2 regions of the Pseudoalteromonas sp. SG43-4 genome follow, and region 1 is predicted to be linked to the other one. Evidence: riboswitches for the same ligand, from Rfam matches in the RefSeq annotation. Region 1 holds a riboswitch; the other holds the start of a gene.
What was found. Region 1 has a riboswitch for lysine ahead of lysC (lysine-sensitive aspartokinase 3). Riboswitches for the same ligand answer to the same signal wherever they lie in the genome.
Positions count from the first base shown of each region.

Region 2: another riboswitch for lysine. It lies ahead of dapA (4-hydroxy-tetrahydrodipicolinate synthase); the one in region 1 lies ahead of lysC (lysine-sensitive aspartokinase 3).

Region 1 is NZ_JACJFB010000018.1:22,043-33,180, reverse strand. It holds gene H5160_RS16030 (TonB-dependent siderophore receptor) at 1-251, opposite strand, end outside; gene H5160_RS16025 (peptide-methionine (S)-S-oxide reductase) at 592-1,080, shown strand; gene H5160_RS16020 (DUF4136 domain-containing protein) at 1,507-2,058, opposite strand; gene H5160_RS16015 (ATPase) at 2,167-4,944, opposite strand; gene H5160_RS16010 (condensin complex protein MksE) at 4,941-5,489, opposite strand; gene H5160_RS16005 (hypothetical protein) at 5,493-6,764, opposite strand; gene nhaD (sodium:proton antiporter NhaD) at 6,987-8,234, shown strand; lysine riboswitch at 8,336-8,508, shown strand; gene lysC (lysine-sensitive aspartokinase 3) at 8,584-9,975, shown strand; gene H5160_RS15990 (4'-phosphopantetheinyl transferase superfamily protein) at 10,000-10,776, opposite strand; gene H5160_RS15985 (sodium-dependent transporter) at 10,918-11,138, shown strand, end outside.
Region 2 is NZ_JACJFB010000013.1:38,279-49,416, forward strand. It holds gene H5160_RS13445 (bifunctional GNAT family N-acetyltransferase/hotdog fold thioesterase) at 1-498, shown strand, start outside; gene H5160_RS13450 (phospholipase A) at 571-1,608, opposite strand; gene H5160_RS13455 (succinylglutamate desuccinylase/aspartoacylase family protein) at 1,987-3,108, opposite strand; gene H5160_RS13460 (PLP-dependent decarboxylase) at 3,114-4,319, opposite strand; gene H5160_RS13465 (2,3,4,5-tetrahydropyridine-2,6-dicarboxylate N-succinyltransferase) at 4,319-5,059, opposite strand; gene dapA (4-hydroxy-tetrahydrodipicolinate synthase) at 5,075-5,959, opposite strand; lysine riboswitch at 6,150-6,350, opposite strand; gene H5160_RS13475 (DNA-3-methyladenine glycosylase I) at 6,542-7,240, shown strand; gene H5160_RS13480 (YdiU family protein) at 7,249-8,658, shown strand; gene H5160_RS13485 (OmpA family protein) at 9,049-10,110, shown strand; gene acnB (bifunctional aconitate hydratase 2/2-methylisocitrate dehydratase) at 10,403-11,138, shown strand, end outside.

The DNA.
Region 1 (11,138 bases):
AAAATCCCTCCACGAATAGTTACATCAGCCTGCGCCTCAGCCATATTACGCGATTGTAAATCAACACGGGGGTCATATTCTAAATTAGAAATAGGCGAGTCGAATGTACCTACTGGCAACTTATTTGCAGTGGGTGAGGCCTCAACCGTTATTTTCTCGATTGCCGACTCATCAGATAGCGTATTAGCATTAGCAAATGCAGTAACGCTGCATAATATTGCAGGTATTATAAGGTGTGGTGTGCGATTCATGTGTTTCTCGTCATTTTTTATTTGTAGCTGCGGTTACAATTAATTTCAAAGCTTATATTTGAGCATGATAAAATAATTAAATGTAACAGCAGTCATTTTGTGCGCGATTGTACATTAATTTGTTAATAACTGCATTTGATAACCATTTACGTAATACCGGCTTTATTAAAAACATGGTCATTCTATCGTATTAAATAGCGCACTCACTGCGTTAAAAGTTATTTATATAGAACAACTATATGTCATAATTTTCGCCTTGTTATTGCGCTATTTTCTTGGCGCTATAATAGAACATTATTTTAATGCAATCGGTATAATTACTTATTAGGTAACATTTATAATGGATACGACACAACAAAATACTATTTACTTTGCTGGTGGCTGCCTGTGGGGCGTACAAGAGTTTTTAAAGCACTTACCAGGCGTAATAAGTACTGAAGCAGGTCGCGCTAATGGTACAAGCAAAACCACTGACGGCGAATACGATGGTTATGCCGAATGCGTAAAGGTCATTTTTGATTTAAAAGTCGTTAGCCTAAATAAGCTGTATGATTACTTTTTTGAAATTATTGACCCATACAGTATTAATAAACAAGGGGATGACGTAGGCCCTAAATACCGCACTGCCATTTATAGCAAAAACCAAAGCCATTTAGATGCAGCAAGCAATTATATAAACAAGCGCAGTGATGCCGATAAAATTGTGGTAGGGGTAGAGCTGCTAACTAACTACGTGCCAAGCGATCCTGAGCATCAAGACCGACTAACTAATCACCCTGATGATTACTGCCATATACCGCTTGAGTTACTGCATAAGTATAAATCGTAAATTTAACACGGTGTTTTTTTGTAGACGTGCAGCTTGCTGACGTGACGAGCGCAGCTCGTAATTTAAGATGGAATATAGCGCTATAAAGTAATTAGAAGCTATCGCTTCTCGCGCAAGCAAGCTTAGCGCCTACAGGTAAAGTTTAATCCGGTATTTTGTAGACGTGCAGCTTGCTGACGTGACGAGCGCAGCTCGTAATTTAAGATGGAATATAGCGCTATAAAGTAATTAGAAGCTATCGCTTCTCGCGCAAGCAAGCATAGCGCCTACAGGTAAAGTTTAATCCGGTATTTTGTAGACGTGCAGCTTGCTGACGTGACGAGCGTAGCTCGTAATTACTTAAGTCTGTAAGCCCAAAAATACACATCCACAAAAAAGCTCACGAACTGTGAGCTTTTTTAAAACTTACTTATAGCTAATTTTAACTTACAGCTGCTTTTGCGGCGGGAAGTTACTTAAAATTTCGCTAACTGTTTTATTAATTGATGCTTCACGTTGTTCTGGCGATTGATTTTTCTTTAATCGACCTTCTTTTGCGCCGCGCCATACAAGCTGGTTAGATTCACGATCTACAATATCAATAATCAACGTACCCACTTCGTATTCACGCGCGGTTGTATCACGTTGAAAACCAGTACCCCAATAACCCCAATGCGGGCGGTAATTTACATTAAATGTATCTACTTCAAGCTCTTTATCTACCGATGCATGATAGTTAACAAGTACATCAGCATTTGCTGCATCAACTAAGCTCATACCTAGTGTTTGGCTCAGTTCTGCGTTAACGGCAGTGCGAACACGTTTTTCCATTAGGCCATTAATTTGGTAGTTATTTGTGTCTTTAGTTAGGCTGGCGTTTTCTACCCAAGCAAATGTTTTAAAATTACTAAAGTTGGCTGATTTATCGTAATCCCAATCAGGGGTTTGTGTACAGGCTGTAAGTAGTGCTAGCGCTGCAACAATAAGTATATTTTTCATTACGTTTGCTCCAATAAAATGCATTAATTTAAAATAACACACATAGTTTAAATGTGTATTATTTAAACGTCCTATATTTTAGTTTAGTTGGTTTGCCTTAACGGCCAATTAATTGTGTTCAACTTCAATCCAGTCTTTTTCGTCTACCCAGTTTTGGGCGCCATCTTTTACTGAACGAATAGGTACAATGTAATCACAGCTTACCTGCGGTTTAACCGAGGCAAAAATTGGCACAAAGCCAAAGCTCAGTGCCGTTTCTATGATTGCTTTTTGGTTTTGCGGGTCAATGTCGGCCGCTTCATCAATATAAATAGGTATACGGTAAAGGTTTTGTTCCTGATCGCTTAATAAGTAACGAATAAACAACATGCCACACAATAACTTAATCGTAATACGTGTGCCGTTTGAACCTGCAGAATCTATTTTTTCAAAGTGCTCTGTTTCACCTGCGCGGTTAACTACTTCAAATCGAATATCAAATAAATCGGTAAGTGTTAAGCCCGCTTTATCTGATGCGAGTTTAATTAAGTGATCTTTTGCTTCGTTTACCGCACTTTCGCTGTAAGGTTCTTGGCTAAGTAAATCAAGCGTGTCGCCTTGCTCAAACTGATGCGACGTGCTGATAATGGTATCTATACTATCAACCAGCATTTTGCGCGGTATGACGTTAATTTTAAACGCTTGCAGGTTTGAAATACGGTGCTGGCTTATGCCTTTATTAAAGCTATTCATTTCGCGGCGAAGTCGGTCTAAATCTTCTCGCAAGCCTTTTATAGTTGCGGCCACTTCGGTAAGCGCAACGCGTGCTTGGCGCTCAACAGCATCGCGTTCGTTATCAATATTATGAAAGGCGCTTATTAGCTTTTGGTATTTAGTATATTCGTCATTTTCGTTGTCGAATTTAGTAATACCCGCGTTATATACATGCAAATAGGTATTACGCACGTTTATGTCAAAATTACGCAGTTCTTGGCAGTCTTTATTAAAATGATGAACAAGGTCGCTTAAGTTATCAAAGTCGACCGTAATATCAATCATGTATGGAGTTACTTTACCGCTGTATAAATCAAGCGTGTGATCAATTCGCTCGCTCTTAACTTGGCGTAATCGCTCAGTTTGGCGATTAATTTGCTCTTGTTTCGATTTAATTAACGAGCGACGATCGGCAATTGAGCCACTATTTTTTTGAATATCTTGCAAGTAGTCGTCAACTTGTTCGCGCTCAGCTAATAACTGCTCTTTTAGCATGGCTTGCGCTTCAACCGATTGCTGCATTACCTCAAACTGCTCTAAGCGTTTTAGGGCGCTCTCTGCGCTCATAAGCTCATCGTATAACGCGTCTTTCTCTTTTTGCTTGTCGGCAACGTTTGCTGCAACATCGCGCTGTTGCTTAAACTCTTTAAGTGAGTGCTCAAGTGCATTTAGCTGAGCGGTTAATTGCTCTTTGTTTTCGCCGCTTTGCATTTGCACAGGCGAGAGCTTTTTAAGCTTAATGCTCGCACCTGGTAGCCTTAATACGCCGCCTTTAACGTTTTCGCTAAGTAGCGATAAAAATTCACCAAACGCGTCTTCGTCATCAATGGTTATATCGCCATTAGTGGTGGTCGCAAATGAGAGAATATCGGGGTTTAAAATGCGCGATATTTCCTCTACTTCTTTTAACGAGAGGTCTTCGCGCATGCGGGTAAACAAATTAAACTCAAGGTTTTTAAGTTGTAGCTTTAGGCTCTTAATTTGTTTTTGTGTTTCGCTAATGCGGTAGTCAAGTGTGTGTAGGCTTTGCCCTTGTGCGCTTGTTATAGAGTGCGAAAGCGACTCGTAATCTTGTTTTAACTGAGTCAGGCTGGTTTTAAGCGTGGCTTTATTTACCAGTTCAAACTCGCTTTTAAGCGCATCGTAATCTAAAAACCACTGCTCAATTTGAGTTTGTCTGCGCTCTATATCACGCGATTGCTGTACGTATAGGCTTTGTTTTTGCTCAAACTCGTGTTTTTCGTGCTCTATATCTTCAAGGGCTATACCCAACTCATTAAGTTGCGACTCTTGATAAGTATCAAAATCAATCAGTGCTTGGTCAATTTTAGGTGCGTATGCGGCTAATTTACCTTTAAGCACGGTTTGGTTTTCAAGCATTGATTCAAGCGCTGCTATTGGCTCTTGCATTGACTCAAGGGCTTTTAATTCGCGTCTTGAGCGGTTTACTTTATCAAACGAGCGACGCCATACTTCATAAAAGTCGACCTTAGAGTTCGACATATGGCGTTCAAACACGCGTAGCATAAAGCGTTTTACGTCGCTTGCGCCCAATTTATGTAAGTTAAGAATACGTCTAAATATTTCTTTATAAATAGAAGAGTCTTGTACATTATTTAGCGGGATCATTTTTAGGTTAATGTCGCCGTCAAAAGGCGTTGCGCCGCCAGTAAGTAGCGCGTTTAACTCTTGTGCTTTAAGCTCAATAGGGTTGTAGTTAAGCGATTTTAAATGGTTGAACAGCTTGGTAAATTTAATAATAGTTTTACCTTGCGTATACTGCTCTAAATCAAGCTTACCTTGATAACAAAAGTACTGATGCGCGTAACCGGCAATTTTACCAAGTCCTGCAACTCCAATTACTACCGAGCCATGAGGCAAGTTAGCTTCTAGTAAAATGTAGGACTGATCGGATGAAAAATAAAACTTACGGGTTTCATCTAAATCGTGTCCGTCCCATTCTGTTAAGCGCAAATCGTTAATAAGCGGAAACTGCAGGGCGTTAATAACCGAGCTTTTACCGGTGTTATTGGGCGCGCAAATAGAGCTGCTTTTATCAAGCGGGATCACACATTTTGCATAGCCTGCAGTGTTAAGTAGGGCGAGTTTGCTTAGTCCGTATAGATTTTTCATTCCTCGTCCTCTGTAATGTAGGTTTCTTCGTTTACTTCCATGAGTGCATCTATGTAGCGGTGAATTGGCGCTTGTAGCATAAAGCCGCCTTCTACTTCACGGGCTAAACCTAAGCGCACCATGCGCAGGTAAACGTCTTTACGCAAATCCGATCCCGAAAATATCTCAAGCTGATCAAACAAATGTTTGTTAATTTGCACCAGCGTTTGCATAAGCTCTAAATCGTTTACGTCGTCAAACAATGCGCGCATTGGGTCTTTACCCGTATTGGCGTAGTGCTCAATTAAAATGTAAATGGTGAGCGCGATAGCGCGAGATATTTTGCCCATATTGGGTGTGCTTTCGTCGCTACCAAAATAATAAAAGCCACGGCTGTCGTGTTTTAAATCGTTACCTAAAGCGGTAAATAGGGCGGTGTAGTCTTCTATGCGTTGGTCAAGCTCTTGCCACATTACGTTGTCTTGCTCGCAAATGTGATAACCCGCTACTAATTTTTTATTAATGGCTTGTAGATGGGTTAGCTCGTCTAAGTTTATGTGTGTCATGGTTTATTTACCTGCCTTTGAATCTGGCTGAGGCTCTGAATTAAATGGATATAAAGAAAAGTGCTGACCGGCAATTTTTACGCGGGCTTTTTCATCGCTTTGAATTATTTTAATATCGCTGTCGCTGACTAATTTTTGATACAAAAATAGCATTTCGTCGGCATCGAGATCTGGATAGCTTTCGTCTAAAAATTGCAGCAAGGGCTGCGGCTTTTTGCGTTTTTTATTAAAGCGCTTAGCAAAGCTGGTTTTGACATCGTTGTAGTCAGGAATATTAGGCGTAACAAATGCAGGCACGTCTTGCTGGTCAGGCAATTGGTATTCTTCGTGTTCAAATTCAACCAAGCTTGCCATGTAAGCCACAATATGGCGTTGCTGACCAAGCGAATATCGCTGCGCGTCGCTTACAAAATGTGGTTGCACAGCACTTAGCATATTGTCTACGCCATTTTTACGTACAAGCCCAAGTACTTTGGCTGCTTGGCGAGTAATTAAGTTATTACGGCGTAGCTCCTCGCGCAGTGGCATAAGCATATCGGCACTTTTACGTAAGCTTTCTCGGCCCATTAAATGCATTTCGAGTATACGGGTACGTAATTGCTCCAGCATACGTTTGTCGTTATACGCTTTACCTGAGCGCTCAATGTGCAGTATTTGCTTACTTATTTGCTCTTCAATGAGGGTAAAACATGCATGAAACTCACCACGAATATCAACCATTTCAAGCATTGGCTCTATGTATTCGTCAAAGGCTTCTATTACCGCTTTATAACGCTTTTGCAGCGATTGCACTGCATTATTTGATTTGGCTTGTTCAACAATATTTAAAATAGCGTTTTCGTTGTGCGTATAGAGCTTCATTATTTTACGCACCCGATCATCCATAATGCGGCTGTAGCGGCGCAAGTCGTCAAAGTCTTCTATTTCGCCAGCGTTATCTAGGCGGTTACCTAAACGAGCAAGGTCCTCTACTAATACGCTAATTTCTTGCGCTAAACCTAAATGCTCTTCTTGCAGTAAAAAAGTAGCAAAATCAGCAATAGCACGATTTATTTCAAGCTGAGAGGATTTAGCCAGTGGAATTAAAATATCTTGGTTTAACAAACGATTTGTTTCTTTATAAATGCGTTCGTTTGACCACGTAGGCTGCTTTTGCTTAATCGCGTTTTGTACGTCTTTTAGGCTAAAGTCAGCCATTTTAAAACGTTTAAATAATAGCTCTAATACACCCCAATGTTCGGTTATGGTGTTTAGCAGCTTTTTAGCTGGGATCATAAGGGGTTACAACATCCTAGTATTTTATTATTGAGTTCTTTTAGAAGACTCATTATTACGTATTTTTAATTAACCTTGTCTGTATATAGTATTCGTTTTTAAGACCATTTAATAATAGTTTTTGCATAGAGGCAGTGCTAAAATTCGCGCCGAAAATAGGCACATGAAATGGAATGTTATTTGTGTGTTCTTTAAAACTATATCAAAGGTTGTTTAACTACCATGGTTTCCTCGATTATTCTAACCCTGATAGCGATTGCATTTTTACTGATCGTTATAGAAGATATAATCCATGTAAATAAAGCTAAAACCACGCTGTTTTTTGGTACGCTTTGCTGGATTCTTCTTTTTATATACCCCCTACACGGGCAAAGTCCCGATACGATTCAACATCTTTTAAATGAAAATATTTTAGAAATTGCCTCATTATGGCTATTTTTAATGGCTGCAATGACCTTTGTCGCGTATTTAAATTCAAAGGGGTTTATAGAAAATATTGTGCACCGTGTTATGCCAAAAAGTATTAGCGAAAAAAAGCTCATGTTTTTGGTGGGTGGTTTTGCGTTTTTGTTTTCGTCGATTTCAGATAACGTAACAGCGACGCTTATATCGCTTGCGGTTGTTATGTCGTTAAAGCTTGAACCTAAAAAACTCATTAAATACGCCACGCTTATTGTGTTTGGAGTTAACTCAGGTGGGGTATCGCTAATAACCGGTGACGTAACCACACTAATGATATTTTTAGATGGCAAAGTAACCATTGCTCATTTATTACTACTTATAGCGCCAGCACTTGCAAGCGTTATGCTGCTTGCCGCGTTACTGTCTATAGGTATGAAAGGGCGTGTTGAGTTTGCTAGTGCAGGTAAAATCCGCATTGAAAAAACCGACATAACCATTGCTGTTATATTTTTATCTACCGTAGTGAGCACACTTACGCTGAGTGTAATTTACAGCGTACCGCCTCTATTAACCTTTTTGTTTGGCTTATCAGTGATGTTTTTAGTGGCGCAATTTTTAATGCGTAAAAAAGACATAAACAAAGACATAATCGATTTTGTTCGCGATATAGAATACGACACATTATTGTTTTTTGTAGGCGTACTTTTACTTGTAGGTGCACTTAAAGAAATTGGTATGTTGAGTAAATTTACCGATCTATACACGGTAATGGCACCAGAATACGCAAACTACTTAATGGGCATATTATCAGCTGGGGTCGATAACGTACCGCTTACCGCTGCATTATTAAAAGCCAATATAGTAATGAGCCAACAACACTGGTTGTCGTTTACGTATGCAACGGGCGTGGGCGGTTCAATGCTTATTATTGGTTCGGCTGCGGGCATTATTGCCATGAGTAAAGTTAAAGCGCTTACCTTTATGAGCTACTTGCGTTTATCGCTGCATTTATTAATTTGTTACACGGTTGGATATGCGGGCTCGTATTACATGGGCAGTTTTATTTAACTCATAAATTATTAAATGCTTGACAGCTAGACGTCTAAACGATAACTTTCAAAGCCCCGCTACTTAGTGGGGTTTTGTTTTATTAGCCACTGGTTAATAAAGCATTCAGAAGAGGTGCGATACTTAGGTACTTAATGTTAGGCGACGAAAGCCGATGATCATTAAGGAGGGAAGTACTCGCCGAGGAAAATAATGGTACGTCGTCATTGTTTTTCGGTTTATGGGGCTGAATCCTCAAAACTGTCACCAATATAGGTGGAGAGCTTCTGGCAGTGGACTTATCTTCAAGCATTCCTTTGCCAAGTTCTTCTTGTTTTATTGCGGTTTGGATACCGCGAAAGGAGACTAAATGACTACCCAATCAGTGCCACAAACAGTATCAGGCGCAAAATCAGATTACATCGTTGCCAAATTTGGCGGAACAAGTGTTGCAAATTTTGAAGCGATGAGTCGCTGTAGCGAAATTATTGTTGCAGATAAAAGCGTACGTATTGTTGCCGTGAGCGCCAGTGCCGGCGTAACTAATCACTTAGTTGCACTGTGTAAATCAAGCATTACTTCAAGTGAGCGCCAAGAACACATAAATGGCGTTCTTGCTATTCAACAAACTATTTTAGATGAATTATCGCTAGATGCCGATTTAGCTGTTGGCTTTAACGAAACCCTAAAAGCATTTCAAACATTGGCTCAAGAGCCACTAACAACCGCTCAGCAACACGACGAGCTACTTAGCTTTGGTGAGCGTTTGTCGTCGTATTTGTTTGCTCAAGTGCTGCGTTTACAAGGTTTAAACGCCGATCGCTTTGATGTGCGCAAGGTGCTTAAAACAGACAGCCAATTTGGCAAAGCAACGCCCAATGTTTCAGCCACAGCGCAAGCTGCTAAAGAGCATTTAATTCCGTTATTAGACACTCAAGTAATTGTAACTCAGGGATTTATTGGTAGTGACGAATACGGTCACACCACAACGCTAGGACGTGGTGGTTCTGACTATAGCGCTGCATTACTAGCTGAAGCGATTAACGCTAAAAGTGTGCATATTTGGACCGACGTAGTGGGCATTTTTAGCACCGACCCGCGTTTGTGCGCAAAAGCGACGCCTATTGCACGCTTAAGTTTTGACGAAGCCGCTGAAATGGCAACCTTTGGCGCAAAAGTATTACACCCAGCAACTATTTTACCAGCGAGCCGTAGCCACATTAACGTGTTTGTAGGTTCTAGCCGCGAGCCAGAGCGTGGCGGTACGTGGATTGAGCGCGAAAAATCGCAGCAACCAGGTATACGCGCAGTAACGCAACGTAAAAACCAAATATTGCTTACGCTTAAAAGCCCAGAAATGCTACTAGCAAGCGGCTTTTTAGCACGCGTATTTACACTATTAAGTGAATATAATATATCGGTAGATTTGGTAACCACATCAGAAATCAGTGTAGCTATAACGCTTGATAACGCGCAAAACGCCTCGCGCCCAGAGCTTGATCAAGAATGCCTAGATAAGCTTGCAGAATTTTGCCATGTTTCGGTAGAAAACAACCTAACATTGGTGGCACTTATTGGCTCTGAGATTCAATTACGCCAACACGAAATGAACTTAATGAGTGTACTAAAAGACTTTAACATTCGATTAATTTGTCACGGTGCTAGTAAGCACAACCTGTGCTTTTTAGTAGAGCAAACTGAGTCAGATAACGTAGTACAGTCTATTCATAGCCGTTTATTAGAAAACGATTTTGCTGCGTAAATAACGGTTATTCAGGAAAATTAACTAGTAAGGTTGCTTAACAAAATTAATAAAGTCATTTAATAAAAAGCATCGCCAGTCGGTGCTTTTTTTATGCACCACACTCACATCAAAACAAACATTACTGTCACTGCTATCAGCTACAGTAACGCGATTACTGCAAGCACTCAGCTTTGCACTATTTAATTCGTCAAACACATTGGGGCTAAGTAACTTTGCAATAGGGCGGCTGGTGGCTTTAGCAAGAGACTCTTTTAGTGTCCAAATTCTAAAAAACGTATCTGCTTGGGCTTGGGTATTAGTAGGCTTGGTGATAAGTGTAATTTCATCATTATGATAAAAATGCTTAGCTAGCTTTTCAAATGGGCGCTTTAGGCTTACTTTTTCAATATCAAAACCAAACTCACTTTTATCAAAATTTAGCGCGACTCCAACTAAACCATGTGAGTGCGAAATACAGGTATTAATAACATCACCACTTACATGTACTTGCAGCTTTGAGCTTGCCTCGTCAAATTCTGTACTCATTTTATTAAGGGCTACGTGCGCATGTTGCGGCTGCGCTACTTTAATAAGGTGTTTTAACAATAACCGCGTCGCTAAATACTCTTGCTTAGCTTGTGGGCTTTTACGGCGGTTTATAATGTTTAACTCAAACGGGCTTAAGCAATCGGGCAAATTAAAGTCTCTAAGCTCAAGTGTTTTAGCATTAAATAATAAAATACTGTTACTCGCTAAAGACAAATTTGCCAATTGAGTTGAAGTAATACTCAAGGCGTTTTTAAAATAGTGTTCAGTCATAAAAGCCCTAAAGCAAAAGAAGTCGCTGATATTGTGAGCGGTTAACGCCACTAATAAAGGCTGGGTACAATTTTATTACTCAGCTGGCATGAAATATGGTTTAATTCACAATAATCAAAATAATAACAGATTTGTAGATGTATGGCACAAGTGCGTGATGGGTTTCAAAGCCGACTTGGTTTTGTTTTAGCCGCTGCTGGCGCAGCAGTGGGTTTGGGTAATATTTGGGGTTTTCCTACGCAAGCGGCCAACCATGGCGGCGGTGCTTTTTTACTGGTTTATTTTATTGTTATATTTTTACTTGCGCTACCTGCGCTGTATACCGAACTTTATTTAGGTCACAAAGCACAAGCTAACCCGGT
Region 2 (11,138 bases), on a different contig from region 1:
GGCGATGTTCAACACTTTAAAATGGTAAAGCAAAAACCGTCTGAGCCAGGTTGGTTTCGTCACCCTAATTGGACGCAAGTACTACAAAATACGTGGCGTGAGTCTATTCCAATTAGTGACGCGATGGGTATTAAGGTAGAAAGCTATACCGATTGGCAATTTACAACCAGCGCCGACCTAGACGCTAACTTAAACCTACATAACACAATGTTTGCAGGTTCTATTTATAGCTTGGCCACGCTAACAGGTTGGGGCGCTACGTACTTAGCACTTAAAGAAGCTGGGCTTGAAGGTAATATTGTATTAGCCGATGCTAACATTAAGTACTTAAAACCGCTTACTACCGACCCACGTGGTTGTGTTGATATACAAACCTGTAAGGGCAAGTTAAGCGATTTAGAAACCGACGGTAAAGCAAGTTACGTAGTGCCAGTAACTATTTACGATGGTGATAACGTGGTTGCAGAATTTGAAGGGCAGTTTGTAGTAAAAAAATAACTGTTTAGCTGTTCAAAACACAAAAAAGCCAAGCAATGCTTGGCTTTTTTGTGCGTAAAACTTAGGGAAGTATTACAGCAAATCGGTTAATAATATACCGACACCAATACGTTCTACATCCGCATTGTAATCAATTAAGCTTTCGCCATAACCGTTAAAGTATTGTGCATAACCACGAACGCGACCCCATAAAGGAAACGACCAGTCGAGTTGAATTGCACCGCGATTATCTGAATTTAAATTGTTACGCGTCATAAAGCTAAATTCATGGTCATGAAAACGATACGCGCCGCTAAATTCAAAGTAACCCATGTATTTGTATATGTCTGGGTTGTCGTCGCCATTGGCTTCTAAAATATCTTCTTTTTCGTCCTCAGCTATGCGATACCAAGGTTTAAAGCTAAAAACAAAGCCCCTATTTTCCCAAATAAAGTCTGCATAAATACGGTTCCACGAACGTGAGTTTGGTTGGCTTCGACCATTTGACTGATGCGAGATACCTAATGCGATTGCCATTTCGTCGCCCCATAATACGTTTTCTGGGTCGAGGTAATTAATCCAAAATATCTCTGGTTCGTAGTTTGTTTCACGAAATGGAGACGAAATTTCTGAGTTATAAATCTGCCAATATGATTGCAGTGTAAAGCCAAAAAATATGGCTTGGTCTTTATCCGAAAAATCATCGTAAAGAGGCACTTTTATCGATAGCTGATATTTGGCTTCTAGATTGTCGAGCGGTTCGCCGTCGCTATCATCTGTTAGTGCATCAAAACCATCAAAAGGGCGATCGTTTGGGTGTGATACGTACGAAAGCGGTAAAATATAGTTACGCTTATGTGGCGTAATTACATTTCTATTTTTTTTACCTACTTCTTCACGGGCTTGGCGTTTATCAAGCGCGGTAAGTTGTTTATTTTCTTCAAGAGCTGAACACTTTTTACGAAGGTCGTCTAATGTCTGTTTACCATCTCCGCCAATTACCTCATTTAAAATACACTGTTTTACAAGCTCGATGTCGTTGTCTTGCTCGTTTGTAGCAACTTCTTCTTCTTGTGCGAAGGTAGCGGTACTAATTAAAGCAGAAAGAGTTATCCAGTGGCGCCAGCTCATTGTAATTCCTTGTGAGTTTGGGTTGTTGTATGCGTTAATTTAATTATAACGTCTTTTTACATATGTAACGGTGAACTTTTACTGAATTTGTATTCATAACAAGGTCCATACGTATACAAAGTAAATATAGATCAAAAGAAAAGCGGCCTAAGCCGCTTTTCTAATGCAAATTAACTACTTTAGTTAATTTATACCAATTTTGTTAAAAACATGATCATTCTAGCGTATTAAATAACTCACTAACTACGTTAAAAATTATTTATATAGAACAACTATGTACCATAATTTTAGCCTTGTTATTAAGCTATTTCCTTATCGCTATAATAGATCACTAATTTAATGCAATTGGTTTTACTCTCACGCAATGAGAAGGGTGAGCTAAAGCTCAAATATGTTAGTAAAAAACTTATAAAGCTCGGTACCTTGATTAACACTCGCTGAGGCAAAGTGCAAAATAGCAATTGCATCGCAATCAAGAGTAAGTGTTTGCAATGGTTGCTCACTTAAGTAGCGCTCCATGCGTAAAATATTGGCAATAGGCTCACCAGCTTTAATGTGCCCGCCAAGTGGGGCTAAGTATTCAACCATGCCGCCAATAGGGGCGTAATAAGCAAAGTAGTCATCTAAATTACATGCATAACGAGTCATATTGGCTGGCGTATGCGGTGCGTTTTGTAATACGCCTTTGTGATTTAAGTAACTTAAAATGCTGTTTGCATCGTTTAATGCTTCTTTTAAGTCTATTTTTTCTTGGCTGCCTAGCTCTACAGTAAATGCTTCTACAGCTATTGATAATTCGCGACCTTGTCCGCTAAGCGCATCACTTAAATGCCACCATGGGCAAAAGTTAGCTTCATCCATAGCGCCGTCAAAATCACTAGGAATAAGCAATACATGTTCAATATTAAAGTAACGTGCGCTGTCGGTTGCATAGGTTGGGCAGTACAGATGCTTGCTTGAAATAGGGCCTGTGTGTAAATCGAGTACTATATCAGCCTGATGAGCGAGCTTTTGTAAGTTAAGCGCAATGCGTTTACCCGTATTGAGTAAATAAGCAGGGCCGTTAAGTTTGCTATCTACTTCGTCAATAAGTGCCTGTTTGAAGTTACTTTTTAATGTAGCGTCGTCATACTGAGTATGATTTTGTGCAAACTGTGCCACTAAATTTTTATTGTAGTGATACATGCGATTCCAATTAGTGCCCGTAATCGGATCGAACCTGCCAAGGGTAAACTCGCCAGATTTTTGATTACAGCCAATCGGATTTGCATAAGGTACAAGGGTAATATCGCCACTAAGGTTAAGGTGTTTTAATTGCTCAAGCAGCTGAAAAATAACTGCGTTACCTTGCACTTCAGCGCCATGCATATTGGCCTGAATGTAAACACTTGGCCCTGTGCCATCACCTTTTAAACGATACACAGGAATTGTAAGTGGTAAGCCGTTTGCAACTTCCCCTACTACAATGTTCTCTTGGCTAATGTGTGTTGTATTACTCATACTTGTTACCTTAAATAATGGCTGGCATTTTCGGCTTGGCGAACACAGGTAAGTGTACCGTTTTGCAAGGTGTACTCAGCAGCTAGCTCATGGCATAAAAAATACGGCATACTTTCGGTAAAGCCGTAAGCACCGCATTGGCTAAACACTAGCCAGTCGTGCTCATTTAAATCGCTTGGTAAGTTATGTTCACCCAAGCAATCAAGCGCTGTACAAAGTGGGCCATATAAAGTGACCGCTTGAGTTTTAGCACTGGATTCACGCAGTAATGCAGCAGGAAAGTCCTGGCTGGTAACAGCAGGGCGTAATAAGTGATTTATACCGCCGCTTAAAATTACTTGTTCTTGATTGTAGTTTTGTTTGCGCTCTACTACTGGGTTTGCGTAATGACCGCATTCGCCAACGGCATAGCGACCAAGTTCCATCCATAGCTCTTCTACACCCGCATCATTTTTAATTTTAGCGAGCGCAGCAATTAAGTCATCCCAATCAAGTGTTGCTTCGTTTTGTGTATAAGGAATACCTAAACCGCCGCCTAAATCGAGAATTTTAAGGCTAATATTTAAATCGCTGGCAAGTTGGCTAAGAGGTGCAATCATTTGTGACCACAAGTCGCTTAGTTTTTGCGTGCTAAGCATGTTGCCCCACTGAAAAATATGCAAGCCGTCAAATTTAAGCGCAGGGTAGTCAGCTACATTGAGTGCTTGCCACTCATTACAACCCAAACCAAACGGCGTAAGGCTGTCGCCGCCCAGTGGGTTTTTTTCACCTTCAGGCCAGCGTAATTGTACACGCAGTAATACTTGTAACTGCGTGTTTTGTAGTTGCGCTTGTTGGTTTAACCAACGTACTTGATTGAGGCTTTCTGCTACGAATATACGCACGCCGCGCTCAATAAAGTGTTTTATTTGTTTAGGGCTTTTTGCAGGCCCTGTGTTGAGCACGCGCTGCGAGCTAATACCTTGTGCTAGTACTTGCTCAAGCTCACCTTTACTTGCTACGTCAAAATTAAAGCCAGCACTGTCTAAGCTTTGAATAATTTTAGACAGTGGGTTTGCTTTTACCGCGTACCACAGCTTTACATCGGTTTGCGCAACTAAACGCGCAAGATGCGTGTTTAGTTGATCTAAATCGTAAACAAAAAAAGGTGTATCAAGTTGTTGTGTAATAGTATTTACAGCGGTTTTGATAGGCGTGCTCAAAAAGCTCATTATCGTAAAACCTCTTCAAGCAATAACGATGCATCGCTTTTCTCGTCGCGGTATTTAACTATTAACGCACACGACATGCTTAGGCCTTGCTCGCGCGCCCATTCGTTTGACGCAGGGCGAGAGCCCGGTATTACAATCGCGTACTCTGGGATTGGCTCGCCTTTATCAAGTTGGCGCTCGTTTACGCAGTCGTATACTGGAATAGTTGCTGATAAACGCACGCCAGGGGCAAGTACTGCGCCTTTTTTAATGACTACGCCTTCAACAATAACACAGCCAGCACCAATAAATGCGTCATCTTCAACCACTACTGGGCTTGCACCAATTGGCTCAAGTACACCACCAAGCTGAACTGCAGCACTTAAATGTACGTTTTTACCTACTTGTGCACAAGAACCCACCAATGCGTGGCTATCTACCATTGTGCCTTCGTCGATATATGCGCCAATGTTTACATACGCTGGTGGCATAATAATCGTGCCTTTAGCAACATAAGCACCACGGCGAACACTTGAGCCACCTGGTACCATACGGACGCCATCATCAGTACTAAATTCTTGCGGAGCTAGGTTATGTTTATCAACAAAGCCGCCTGCAAATTCAGTATTAGTGCCATTTTTAAAGGCTTCTAAAATGCCTTGCTTTACTTCTACGTTAGCTTGCCATTGGCCGCTTTCGTTTTGTGATGCAGCGCGTACTGCGCCCGATTCTAAATTATTTAATAGTTCTAACCAGCTCATTATAAAAACCTGTATTTAATGCCAAGATAAAATGGTGTTGTTTGCAGTTGTAATGCAATCGGTTTGAGTTAACTCAAGATGTGTTAAAGGTGGACGAAGTTGCGGGCTGCTTAAGCGGCCTTGCAAATGCATCAGTACCTTTACGGGAATAGGGTTTGCGACAGCAAATAGGCTATTAATAGCGCTTGACCACTGGGCAAATAAATTAGGGTGTTGACCACTTAAACTGCGCTTAACAAACTCGTGAGTTTGTTCAGGCCATGCGTTTGCAGCTACCGACACCAAACCTTTTGCGCCAGCTTGAGCAAAATAAGGCATTAGCGCATCGTCGCCACTAAAAATAGCTAAATTAGGCGCCGCTTGGCGGTAAGCTTCAAACTGAGCAATACTGCCGCTCGCTTCTTTTAACGCCCATAAATTTTTATTGTTTTGTAAGTTTTGAATTGTTGCCGCTGGGATGCTAACAGCGCTTCGACCGGGTACGTTATAAAGCATACATGGATGAGCGCTTGCATTTAGTAGGCTTTCAAACCAATGAGTTTGACCTATAGCGCCAGGCTTTGCATAAAGCGGTGAGCCAAGTAAAAAGCTATGAATTGGGAGTGTATTACAGTAGTTAACCCACTCAATTTGTTGCTTTAAGTTACTACCGCCCACAGCTACCATGAGTGGTACTGTTGGTTTTAGCTGGCATACGTGCTCAACAATGGCTTGTTGCTCTTTTAGCGTTAGTGCTAAACCTTCGCCCGTACTGCCAAGTAGCAAAATACCGTTATGTGCCGCTTCTTGATCGCTAACCAACTTAGTTAACGTGTTGTAGTCAACATCGCCGTGTTGATCAAATGGCGTTACGAGCGCGGTCCACAGTGAGTAGTCGTTTAAATTGAAGTTGTTGATCATCTCTCACGAACTTATAATTTGTACCAATTTTATTAAAAACGTGATCATTTTAGCGATAACTAATTTAATGCAATTGGTATTATTCGAAGAGTTAAAAAGCTTTATGGAAGGAGCCGCATTAACGTCGTTCGAACTAATAATTCGAAGAGCGAATGGGCTTAAAATAATAGGGCGCACGGCCTTAATATTTAAGACCAGAAGCTCTCCACCAAACTAACAAGCTGCTTTTTATAAGCAGCTATTGGTGACAGTCGCTAGGGTTCAACCTAGTCGCCCGAAATAAACACCTCGCAAAAGTGGTTACTTCTCGGCGTTAATTCCCCTCACGTATGCTTGCTGGAGTTTGCGCTCCTAACATACGCTACCTGAATAACGCACCTCTTCTAGCCCTTTGCACCTGTTTGTAGAGTAAAACTTACAAACCTGTGCAATTTAAATAGGGTAATTACGGCGATTAAAGCATTTTAGCCGTCTAGGTGTCAAGCGACTAAATACAGATTAATTCATCGAAAAGAGGGGTGGTTACGTATTAGGTGCTTTTCTCGTACACTAGCAATATAAGTAGTGAGGTATTTAATTAGTATGGAAAAATTTAGCGATATTTATAAGCGAGCGGTAGAGCGAAAAGGCTCTGAAAAAATGCTTAAGTTATTACTTGCAAAACCGCTATCTAAAAAACAACTAAGCACGTTAAGTGACGACGATTGGCTTGAAGAATTTACTCGAAAAGTATTTCAAAGCGGCTTTTATTGGTCAGTCATAAATAATAAGTGGGCAGGCTTTAGAGAGGTTTTTTGGGATTTTAGCGTTGATAAGTTATTAATGATGCCACCAGATATGCTGGAACAAAAAGCAACGGATGAGCGCATTGTTCGTAACTATAAAAAAGTAAAAACAATTACCGAAAATGCTTACATGATCCACGAAATAGCAGGGGAACATGGCAGTTTTAGCCAGTTTATCGCTAATTGGCCGACAGACGATATTATTGGTTTGTGGGCATATTTAAAAAAGCATGGTTCGCGTTTAGGCGGAAATACAGGGCCTTATGCGCTGCGAGCACTTGGTAAAGATACATTTTTACTATCACGCGATGTAGAGAATTATTTGCGTGCCCATAAAATTATAGACGGCGGCTTACAAACTAAAAAGTCACTAAATGCAGCCCAAGCTTTTTTTAACGAAATGCAAGAGCAAAGTGGCTTAAGTATGCAAGAGTTAAGCTTAATTGTTGCTTATGGCGTAGGTGACAACCGTGTTGGTATAAGTCAGCAACAATAGGAATTACAATGAAATTAGTGCCAAGATACACAGATGTTGCAGAAAACTTCGCGATAGAAGATTTCCCTGCAAGTGTCGCCTCTCCTCAGTTATTGCTGTGGAACGAGAGTTTAGCAAAAGAGTTTAATATTAACGTTGCGGCTGATTTACGTGCCAGCACTTTTAGCGGTAACGAAAAACAGGCGATTCCTGCAGTAGCACTTGGTTACTCTGGGCACCAATTTGGACATTTTTCACCACGCTTAGGCGATGGACGAGCGCACTTACTGGGCGCTATTAGTGATGATGAAAACCAGTTATGGGATATTCAATTAAAAGGCTCTGGTGCTACTCCTTACTCAAGAGGTGGGGATGGACGTTGTGCTCTTGGTCCTGCTATTCGTGAATACGTAATGAGCGAAGCAATGCATGCACTGGGAGTTAAAACCACACGCTGCTTAGCGGTTGTTGGTAGTGGTGAAACGGTTTATCGTAATCCGCCACAAGCAGGGGCTATCGTTACGCGTGTAGCAACGAGTCATATTCGTGTTGGCTCGTTTCAATATTTAGCGACGCAAGGCGATGTTGAAGGGCTTAAAAATTTAGCCGATTTAGCTATAGAGCGACACTACCCAGAAATAACCGATACAGGTTCGCAGCGATACTTAGCATTTTTAGGCGCTGTGATTAAAAACCAAGTTAAGCTAGTTGTGAGCTGGATGCGTGTTGGCTTTATTCACGGAGTAATGAATACAGATAATACGCTAGTTAGCGGAGAGACTATTGATTACGGCCCGTGTGCCATGATGAATAGCTTTGATTTTGATACCGTATTTAGCTCTATAGACAAACAAGGCCGCTATGCATTCGGTAATCAACCTAATATAGCTAACTGGAACTGCGCACGCTTAGCTGAGAGTTTAATACCGCTTATTAGCGATGATGACGAGCAAGCTGTTTCATTAATGACGCCATTTATTAATATTTTTGCTGAGCAGTTTAATACTGAGTTTACGGCTATGTGGGCACAAAAACTGGGTTTAAATGAATCTAGCGATAGTAGTGGCGAGTTAATAGCAGAGTTGTTAACGCTATTAAAAGATAATCAGCTCGACTACACCAATACCTTTGATGCGCTTACTGAATCCTTAAAAGGAGAAAAAAGCGTACCTGAGTCGCTAATTGAATGGAGAGCTAAGTGGGTAAGTTTAACTGACGATAATAGTTATGAAGTAATGAGAGCTGCAAATCCTCGTGTAATACCGCGTAATCATGTGATCGAAGAAATAATTGCACAATATAACGCTACAGGGTCTAGTGAGTTGCTACATCGCTTTATAAAAATAGCCGGCAATCCATATTCTAGCAGTGAAGAGTTATCAGAGTTTTGCTCTCCACCGACGAATGATAATGACTACCAGACTTTTTGTGGTACTTAATACTTAACTTTAAATATAACCACATGATTAAAAAGAGTCATTTTTTAATCAAACATGCGCATATACCTAGGGGAATGCTAATTCTGGTGGTATTATGCGCACAATTAAAACCAAGCAATATTTCTTTGCATTTATAAGTGCATTTAATTTAATTGCTCTTACATTCCTTGCTAAGTACTAATTTACAAAAAACTACTATATTTATTTTTCAATAAAGTTTTAATTTCGCCTATAGTAAGTGGATGTGTGTTGCGACAAGGCATAGAAAAAAGTAATAAACTTTATTTTTCGTTAAGTATTGATTAACAAAGGCTCAGTTAGTCTATATGAAACTGATTGAGCTAGTATCGATTAGCTACAATTTAAAATTGTTCAAATGGGAAGAAAACAATGAAATTAAAATCACTTACAATTGCAATCGCGTTGGCTGCAACTAGCGCATCTACATTCGCTGCTGATAAAGAAGAAGGTTTCTACATTGGCGCATTTGGCGACTACTATGACGCATCTTGGAAAAACATGCGTGACCAAGCCGGTCTTGACGTAAACGAATCAACTGGCTGGGGTGTTGAAGCTGGTTACCGTTTCAGTGATTACTGGAGCGCACGTCTTGAATATGCAGACATGGATTTTAATGCTTTTGATAAAGTTGCTGGCAACCGTAACAATATTGATGGCGAGCGTTACGGTATTGATGCTCTTTACCATTTAGACGGCGGTCCTTTCTATGGTCTTTTCGGTATTAAAGAAATTGACGTAGTTGATGACAACACATTCTTAAATGCAGGTGTTGGTTACCAACATTTCATTACAGATGGCTTATTTGTAAATGCCGAAACAGCTGTATACCAAGGTCTTGACCGTGGTTACACAGATGTTGGTGCTAAAATTGGTATTAACTACTTATTTGGCCAAAACTCTGCTCCTGTAGAGCCAGTAAAACCAGCTCCAGAGCCTAAAGTAGTTGAAGTAGCTGTAGCTCCTGTAGACAGCGATAACGATAACATTCCTGATGCAGATGATAAGTGTGCTAACACACCTATGACTGATGCTGTAGATGGTACTGGTTGTACTTTATATGAAGATAAAGAAGTAACAGTAAGCTTATTAGTGACTTTCCCTAACAATGCTTCTGCAGTATCTACTCAATACTTAAATGATATTGAAAAAGTATCTGCATTTTTAAAAGAGTACCCAGATACAACAGTACTATTAGAAGGTCACACTTCTGCTGTAGGTAAAGCAACTTACAACAAATGGTTATCTAAAAAACGTGCTGATGCTGTAGCTAAGCAACTTGTTGCTGATGGTATTGCTGAAGACCGTATTACTACAGTTGGTTTAGGTGAAGAGCGTCTTAAAAATGATGCAAACACTAAAGCTGCAAACGCAGAAAACCGTCGTGTAGAAGCGCATATCAAAACTATCAAAAACGTTAAAGTTTTACGTTAATTAAATAGTTTGTAATAAAAACCCAGCCAAGTGCTGGGTTTTTTTATGCCTGTAATAAATTAATATTAGTTAATGGTAATGATTCTTACTTAATAAGTATTCATGAAAATAGTTTTTACTACAACCACTATTCATAGTATTTATAATCGGTATAATCAGTTGCGCAACTGGATGGATTTTCATCTATCCATAAAAGCTTTATAATTACGCGTTAGAATACTATAAGTATTGGGTAACTTATTTGCGTCCAAAGCGCTACCGGATACTTTCACGTCACCAAGAGGGCAATATTGTGCTACAAGAATATCGTAAACACGTAGAAGAACGTGCCGCGTTAGGTATCGTACCAGCGCCATTAGATGCTCAGCAAACTGCTGATCTTATTGAATTAATAAAAAACCCACCTGCAGGTGAAGAAGAATTCATTTTAGATTTGTTCATTCAGCGTATACCAGCTGGTGTTGATGATGCTGCTTATATTAAAGCGGGATTTTTAGCAGCTGTAGCTAAAGGTGAAGCTAATTCTCCACTTGTTTCTAAAGAAAAAGCGGCAGAATTATTAGGTACAATGCTGGGCGGTTACAATATCGCGCCAATGATTGACCTACTTGATGACGAAACACTTGCACCAATCGTAGTTAAAGGCCTTTCAAATACATTACTTATGTTTGATGCGTTCTACGATGTTGAAGAAAAAGCAAAAGCGGGTAATACATTCGCTAAGCAAATTATTGAGTCTTGGGCAAATGCAGAATGGTTTACTAATAAGCCAGCTGTTGCTGAAAAGATCTCAGTTACTGTATTTAAAGTAACTGGCGAGACAAATACTGATGACTTATCACCAGCACCAGATGCATGGTCTCGTCCAGATATCCCACTTCATGCTTTAGCAATGCTAAAAATTGAACGTGATGGAATTACACCAGACAAGCCAGGCGAAGTAGGTCCAATCTCTCAGCTTGAAGAATTAAAAACTAAAGGCTTACCACTTGCATATGTAGGTGACGTTGTTGGTACTGGTTCTTCTC